2 linked regions of the Pseudobacteroides sp. genome follow. The protein of the gene in region 1 interacts with the protein of each later gene in a pairwise test. Links are inferred from orthologs where the notes say so. Each region holds a gene or a part of one and is shown on either strand. Other genes may lie near its edges.

Region 1 (4,455 bases):
AATATCATCATGATCAAAAAATAACTTCCGCTATAAATTTCGCTTATGTGTTGACTTATCTCATCAACACCCGCTCAAAAGCGGAAGTAATTTTTCATTCATGCCATAGTATATTATAGGTAAAACACTTTAAATTTATAATTTAAAGTGTTTTACACATTACCAATTGATTTTATCACTAAATCAAGTTTTTTAAAACATTATTTTAGCCTTCAAAGCCTTTTATCGCTTCTTTCTTACTGCTAAATATCCCCTTTATTTTCTCAAGAAGCTCATAAACAACAGGAACTATTACAAGGGTAAGGAAGGTGGAAGTTGTCAATCCACCAATAACTATGACCGCAAGGGACTGCGACATTGTGGATGCCTTTGAAAATCCCAATGCCAAAGGAATAAGTGCTGCAATTGTTGCTATTGCAGTCATCAAAATAGGTCTTATACGCACTCGTCCAGCCTCCAACAGTGCTTCTCTGACCTCCATTCCCTCTCTTCTTTTCTGAGCAACTCTATCAATTAAGACTATCGCATTGGTAACAACTATACCAATAAGCATGAGTGCCCCTATCATTGAAGGCATATCTAAAGGCAGACGGGTGACAAACAATGCAACCATACCGCCTATTGCAGCAAGCGGAAGCGAAAACAGTATTGATATGGGGGCACTAATGGACCCCAAAGCTATTACCATTACAAAGAATACCAAGAAAACAGCCAGAACCATTGCAACACCCATTTGCATGAAAGTATCATCCATCATCTCAGTGATACCGCCCATTCTTACTTCAATTCCTTCAGGCAGTGCAATTTCGTTGATCTTTTCCTGTACTTCTTTTGATACTGCTCCTGTATCTTTTACTGTAATCTTTCCTGTAACCTTGGCATTTTCCTTCCCATTCTCTGTAAATATACTTACAGGACCCGGCACTTGTGAAACATCCGCCACATCACTTAGCTTAACGCCTTGGAACAGCTCCACTCCCTTTATGCCATCAATATCCTTAAGTGAATCCGCCTTAAGTCCAAAGTTGACATCGAGGGTTTTATTGTCAACTACCATGGTGGTTATCTTTGTGTCATTTAGTAGTCCTGCTACTGCCATTCCCACAGTTGTTGCCGACATTCCGAATTTACTTGCCTTTTTCTGGTCTACCTTTACCGCAATTTCAGGCTTTGATTCACTTAGGTTATTTACAACACCTTCAAGGCCTTTAATGCCGGATATCTCCTTTGTGACGAGCCTTGCAGCATTCTTAATTTTTGCTATGTCATCTCCGGTTATCACAACCTCAATGTTGTTTGTAGCACCAGCTCCCCCGCTTGAAGGGTTTTGACTGTTAATGGTAATCTTGGCCTTGCCGTCTTCTGAAGGTATTTTGCTTCTAAGTGACTTAATTACATCATCCACATTAACATCCTCTTCAACATGTGCCAGGATGTTATTGGATCCTCCGCTCATCATGGATTCCATTGAAGCACCGGAACTTCCTATAGTAGTCTGATACCTGTCAATTCCCTTTTCATTGGAAATTACTTTTTCCAGCTCCAATGCCTTATCATTTACTATCTTTAAATCAGTGCCGGGAGGGTAAGACATGTTGATGCCTACATACTGCTCTTTTTGCTCCTGAATAAAACTTGTACCGATAAGCGGGATCAATGCCAGGCTTCCAACAAATAAGGCCAATGAAATCAAAAGGGTGGCAGCCTTGTGGTTTAGAGACCAGTTAAGAAGTCCTTCATATTTTTTCATCAGAGGACCCTCATGAAACTCTGAATGCTTTATCTTTTTTGACTTCAAAAGCAAATACTTTGACATTACAGGAATAACAGTAACTGAAACCAAAAGGGATGAAAGCATTGCCGATGCAAGGGTAATTGCAAAGGGTTTAAACATGACCCCAGCCATACCATCAACAAACGTAATAGGTAAAAATACAGAAACCGTTGTCAAAGTAGAAGACGTAATAGCAGATGAGACTTCCTTTGTTGCTATTTTTATCAGCTCTATGTTTCTGATATCTTCAGTCTGAAGCCGCCTGTAAATATTTTCTATAACAACTATAGAGTCGTCAACTATCCTTCCTATAGCAACAGACAAGCCTCCAAGGGTGAGTATATTTAATGTAACATTGTAAAATGACATATTAAACACTTTGAGTACAATCAATGTCATAAGTACCGACAATGGTATGGAGACACATGCTATTATAGTAGTTCTGAAGTTCTTTAAAAACAGCAGTATGACAATAAAAGCGAACAAGGCACCCATAACACCTTCTTTTAACATACCGCTTATGGATTCGTTAACATAATCAGACTGATCCAATATAATCATTGTGTCGGTTCCCGGAAGTTCCTTTTTAATGTCCTCAAGCTTTTTTCTGACAGCATCCGAAACATCTACAGTATTTGCATCCTGTGTCTTCATTATCTTTATCACGACGCTGGGGTTGCCGTTTGTTCTGCTGTATGATGTTGATTTTTCGGAGCTTAAAGTAACCTCAGCAATATCCTCTAGCTTTACCTGCTTTATAGCAGCTGCTGGGATCAAATCTTTAGATGAATTTGCAGTTTCAGTGACATTTGAATCCTTCTTACTTAAGTCAGGCTTTGCCTCAGCCTTCGGACTCATTTTGGACTGCTTTGACATTTTATCCTGTATATCTTTTAATTGTTCATTCATTACTTTTAAACCAGCTTCTGCTTTGGCTATCAGATATTGAAGCTGGTTTTGCAACTTGGATGCTTCCTCCCTCACCTTCGCATCTGCTTTCTCGTTATTTGCAGTCTGCTTAGCACTACTTAGCTGCATTTTCATATCAACTATCTGTGACTGCGTTGTAGATATGGCATTAATGAGCTTTATCTGTGCATCATATGCTTGGTTCATTCCTGCCATCCCCTGCCCTAACTGCTCCACAGCCTGCCCTAATGCTGCCATTCCTTTTCCCATATCCGCTACTCCCTTGCCCATTTCGGAAAAAGAAGATTTCATCAAATCCTGAGTGTTAGGAAGCACTGGGATCATAACATTTTTTAAGTCTTCTATTGTATTCAATTTGCTGATGACCTTTATGGGCTCAACAGTTCCCTCAATGCTTATCGTCCCTGCAGGAAATGTAACATTGTTTTCTGTAAGAGCTTTTGCTACAGCACTATAATCACTTATACCATACTCCTTAAGCTTGGATGGAATGAGTTTTATATAAACCGCCTTCTGTGAATCACCCGTAAGGCTTACCTGTCCTACACCGGGCAACCCTGAAAGCTTAGGAATGATGACTTCTCTTACCTTTTCGCCAAGCTCCTCAGGCGACATATTTGCGTTTGAAAGGCTTAAGTTGAGAACAGGCATAGCGGCAAAATCTATCCTCATAAGCTTTGGTTTATCCGCCTTGTCAGGAAGCTTTGCACCGTTTATTGCCTCTTCAACCTTGCTTGAAATAGCATCCATATCAGATGAATACGGAAATTCAGCGATAATTACTGAATAATGCTCCGATGAGGTTGAGCTCACTGTCTTAACCCCATTGACACTTTGAATAAGGCTTTCCAAAGGCTTTGTTATTTGTTCCTCTACTTCCCCTGGGGCAGCACCTCGATAGACTGTTTGCACCCCTATAAAGGGCATGCTTATATCGGGCATTGTTTCTTTCTTCAAAGAAAATGCCGAGAAAATCCCCCCAAAGACTATAAGTATGCATAGAATACTTATTGCAGATGCGTTTTTTAATGAAAATTTAGTAAATATGCTCATGTAATTTTTCCTCCATTTTAGCTTTATTCAGGTTTATATTTTTTTGAGTATTCAAGAACAAGGACCAAAAGGTCCGACAACTGATTGCTTTTTTCCTCACCAAGAAACTCAACAAGACCCTGAAAATAATTATAAAAAGCATTTGATGCTGCATCTACAGCTGTCTGCCCCTTATCAGTAATCCTTATTTGCACAGCTCTCCTGTCCTGAATGTTTATCTGACGTTCAATACAATCTTTCTTTTCAAGCCCATTAATAAGCTGTGTAACCGTAGGAGGTGTTACATCCAGCATATTGCTGATTTGGGATACTTTCACACCTTCACCCTTTTCACCTGTAAGTTTTTTTATACAGAATAGTGTATAAATCTCACTGGTCTTTAACCCTTTAACAGGGCTGTTCATTTTGCTTAACTTGCTGAATTGATTGAATGCATCAAACAGTTTAGCTGCAGCATTAGTTTTTCGCTCCAAATTATCACCTCACAATTATCGGAAGAATTGATCAATATCATAATAACAAACATAAATCATTTGTCATCCTAACTATTAGGTATGCTAATAATTATAAGAATAAAATAAAATCCTGTCAATAAAACAGGATTTTATTTTATGATTTTGTTCCTATACAGCCTCATTTTCAAGGTCGGCCCCGGTAAACTGACTGTTATACAAATCAGCATAGAATCCGCCCTTTGC
Region 2 (3,924 bases), on another replicon or contig:
ATTTTCCTTCGAACAATAATTACACATCATATTGCACAGCGGTGCTACAGGAAGTGATAATTCCTCAAACCATGTGCTCAGTTTTTCATCTCCATAGTATACTTTTTGATTTGATTGGCTCTGCATAAGAATCACCCTCTTTGCAATTTTGCGGTGTAGCACACACCGTAATTTCCCAGATATTAAAAAAAAGCTTTCCTCCAAACAGAATAAATCTGTTTCAAGAAAAGCCTCTACGCCATTTTATAAACTACTTACAAGGTAGTATGTAAATCTCAAATTGTTATAATTCATATTAACATATAACGCTGGTTTCTGCAAGTACATCTTATAAAAATTGCAATTTCGCTCACTGTATATAACTATCTTCCATTTACTCATCTCTAGCTAATACTTTGACTTTTCTGCCGGGCCACCAGTTCAGCTCACCTACTTTTACAGCAATCGCAGGAACAAACAGACTCCTTACAATAAATGTATCCATCAGAAGGCCGACAACCGCTGCAAACCCTATCTCAAAAAGGGGTTTTATCGGAGAAGCTAGAAGTGCTCCAAAGGTACCTGCCATAATAACTCCACAGGAGGTTATTATACCACCCGTTGAAGCAAGTGCCCTTGCTACCCCGCCTGTAACATCTCCGGGTTTATACTCCTCCTTCACCCTTGAAATGAGGAATATGTTATAATCCACACCCAGAGCTACAAGGAGGCAAAAAGCAAAGAATGTAGTTGACCAACTAAGCCCTTCATAACCCATTATTACCTGGAATACAATAAAACTAATACCCATTGTTGTTGCATAGCTTATAACTATCGTAAGAAGCAGATAGAAAGGTGCAATAATGCTCCTTAAAAGCAGGCAAAGCACTATAAAGATTCCAATTAGCACAAATAACATAAGCTTTACAAAATCATGGGCAGTTATATCCCTTACATGGTCAAAGGTTGCGGATATACCCCCTACATGCATTGTTGAACCATCTAGGTATGATTTTTTCAATGTTTCTTCAACAACCCTTTTAATATCCTTGGATGTGTCTAGAGCCTCTATTTTATACGGCGGTATGGACAATACCACGTCAAGTACCATACCCTTTGAATCTTCAGATATATATCCCTTCATGGCATTTTTAAAATCCTTGAATCCCGGTTCAATTTCTTCTGCATTGGCCGGCATAAAGAAGGTACTGTCACTGTCCTTGTGTGCTGCATAATATTCATCTGCATACAGCTTTATCTTATCAAGGCCTTCAGTTAACTTGTCAAGGTCCATCTTGCTATTATCCAAGCCTGAAAATGCCTCTTTCAGGCTGCCCATAGCAGTTGTTATCTCATCCTGCGCCAACTTCTGTCCATCCCTTATTTGCTCTAAAGCAACCTGTACCTGGTTAAGTGCAGACGACGATTTTACTATCCCCTCACCTACCTTTGAAAGCCCATCCTTAGCAGACGAAATACCTTCATTGGAGTCTGACATACCCTTTTTTATATCCCTAAGTCCAATTGATATCTTGCCCATGTTTTCAGATACACCCGCAACTGTTCCTAAAGCAGTCTGGTAGTTTATATCCTGAACAATTTCAGGTTTGTCCTTAGCCATCCCTTCAAGACTTTTCTTCGCATTTACAATAGCTGCAGCTGCCTTTTCTATACCCTGAGCAGTATTATCTACGCCTGTGGTCAATTTTTCAAGACCTCCATTAATAGCTGTAAGACCATTTGCTGCACTCCTGGTTCCTTCTCCCAGGCTTTCAAGACCGTCATTAACATGAGATATACCTTGGATTGTCTGTCCTGTGGCGTCAACAAGCTTTCCAAAGCCACCCTTTCCCGACATATTATCCGCCATTTTATTGATATCCTTAACCTTGTCAAGACTGTTTTTTGTATTGTCAGACTGTTGTGAATTATCCATTTCTTTAGATATACTATTTAAAAAGTATGATACTGTAAGCTCATTCCTTTTAGTGCCATCAGGTCTTGTAGCAGATCTAACTTTGGCTACATTATCAATCTTGGAAACATTTTGAGAAATCTGTTCAACTACCTGCAGCGATTTGTTGTCCAAAAGGTTTTTATCGGATTTTATGACTACTCTAACAGGAAGTATCTCACCCTGTCCAAAATGTTCGCTCATAATATTAAAACCCTTGACGCAATCTGCCGATGCCGGCAATTCATTAAGCTGGTCAAATGAACGGTCAAGACCTTTTACTGAAATCATAAATGGAACAAATATGATAAGACATACAATTATAAATCTTGTGGGCTTCTGAGTAACCAAAAGCGATAGCTTATACCAAAACGTACTCTGCTTCTTTCCTGTCTGTCCTTTTGATGGGCGAGCAGGCCAGAATATTTTTTCCCCCAGGACCGAGACTATAGAAGGGGTCAGAGTCATAACTGCAAGCAATGTTATTGCAACCCCTATTCCTACACTGGGTCCCGTTGTTTTATAAAGTCCAAAATTTGCAAAGAACATCATTGAAAAACCTATAATTACTGTTCCGGCACTTGATATTATAGCCTCGCCAGTGCTGGGAACAGCAGATTTTAATGCTTCCGTCTTATCCTTGCCCTGTGATAATTCTTCCCTGAACCGAGATATTATGAGGAGGCAATAATCCGTCCCTGCACCAAATAAAACTGCAATTAGAAATGTCTCGGTAAAAGATGATACGTTTAGTCCTAGTTCCGCAAGCCATGCCACCACTCCTCTGGATATAAGAAATGAAATTCCTATCGTTATCAAAGGTACAAATGGTGCAATAGGCGATCTGTAAATAAGCAAAAGCACCACAACAAGAAGCACTATGGTAATTATAGCTGTTATTTCCATGCTTTTATTTACAGTCTGATGTTCCTCCTGCACAATCGCAGCATCTCCTGTTATGTTTACTGAAAGCCCTCTCGGTGCATCGGGCATACCTTCAATCTTCCTGTCGGAGTCTTTTTTGAGGCCGTCCCTCATTGTAATAATTAGGTTATCCGACTCCTCTGTATACATTTTGACACTCAGGTCAATTGTCATAAGAGCAGCCTTTTTATCCTTACTGATCATATAGTTTTCAAACTCTTTTTTAGATACCGGAGATACTATATCCGATATCCTATAATCTTTTTCATGCTTCCTGTAAAACTCCTCCAGGCTCAGCATATAGTTTTTGTCCTGTTCCGTGAGCCCTTCCTTGTTTTCAAAAACAAGAGTGAGGCTGCACTTTCCGCCTTTAGCCGGAAACAATTGGTTATACAGGGTATTGGCCTTAATAGGATCGCTGTCCGGGGGTAAGAAACTCTCCTGGTTACTGCTTGCAACTTTGGAAAGGGAAGGTGCAAAAATCTGCACACATATTACAAATACAATCCAGAATGCAATAAACCCCCACCTGAATTTGACAATAAAATCACTAAGTTTCTTTAACATACATTAGCTCCTCCAAAACATTCTGCATAGAGATTATAGATAAATACTTTACTTATTCTTTAAAACAGCCCTAACATATATTTATGCGGGCTGTTTTAACAATAATATTATTTACTTAGTCCTTTAATTCTCTCAACAACTTTATCGTACATTTCTTGATATTTCATTAGCTTTGACTTTTCTTCCTCTATAACTTTTGCAGGAGCTTTCGCCACAAACCCTTCATTTGAAAGCTTTCCTTTTACTCTTTCCAATTCCTTCTCAAGGTTGGCTTTTTCCTTTTCAAGCCTCTCTATTTCCTTTTCCATATCAACAAGGGCATCAAGCGGAATAAATATTTCTGCTCCTGCAATGACTGAGGACACAGCATCTTCAGGAACTCCGTTTTTATCCGACTGGACAACCACATCCGATGCACTTGCCAGTTTCTCAAAGTAGGTTCTTCCTTCCTCAAGTATCTTCTGCTCTTCATTTCCTGAGGCCACAAAAATTATTTTAGC

The links.
Region 2: the proteins of VIO64_RS07120 (region 1) and VIO64_RS06865 interact in binary tests that used the Bacillus subtilis proteins (3 or more experiments, as listed by UniProt). The link is inferred for Pseudobacteroides sp. from one-to-one orthologs.

The regions. Positions count from the first base shown.
Region 1 is NZ_DATCTU010000039.1:8,903-13,357, forward strand. Bases 6-4,138 are described here. They hold VIO64_RS07120 (efflux RND transporter permease subunit), read right to left. Parts: upstream 3,758-4,138; coding sequence 206-3,757; downstream 6-205. Other genes in these bases: VIO64_RS07125 (MarR family winged helix-turn-helix transcriptional regulator), read right to left, coding at 3,781-4,138. In the rest of the region: more of VIO64_RS07125, read right to left, coding at 4,139-4,230; VIO64_RS07130 (ABC transporter ATP-binding protein), read right to left, coding at 4,381-4,455. UniProt on the Bacillus subtilis protein: Required for self-resistance to surfactin, an antimicrobial lipopeptide surfactant produced by B.subtilis. Also required for swarming motility.
Region 2 is NZ_DATCTU010000036.1:81,545-85,468, forward strand. Bases 174-3,775 are described here. They hold VIO64_RS06865 (MMPL family transporter), read right to left. Parts: upstream 3,425-3,775; coding sequence 374-3,424; downstream 174-373. Other genes in these bases: VIO64_RS06870 (valine--tRNA ligase), read right to left, coding at 3,532-3,775. Also shown: VIO64_RS06860 (radical SAM protein), read right to left, coding at 1-126; more of VIO64_RS06870, read right to left, coding at 3,776-3,924.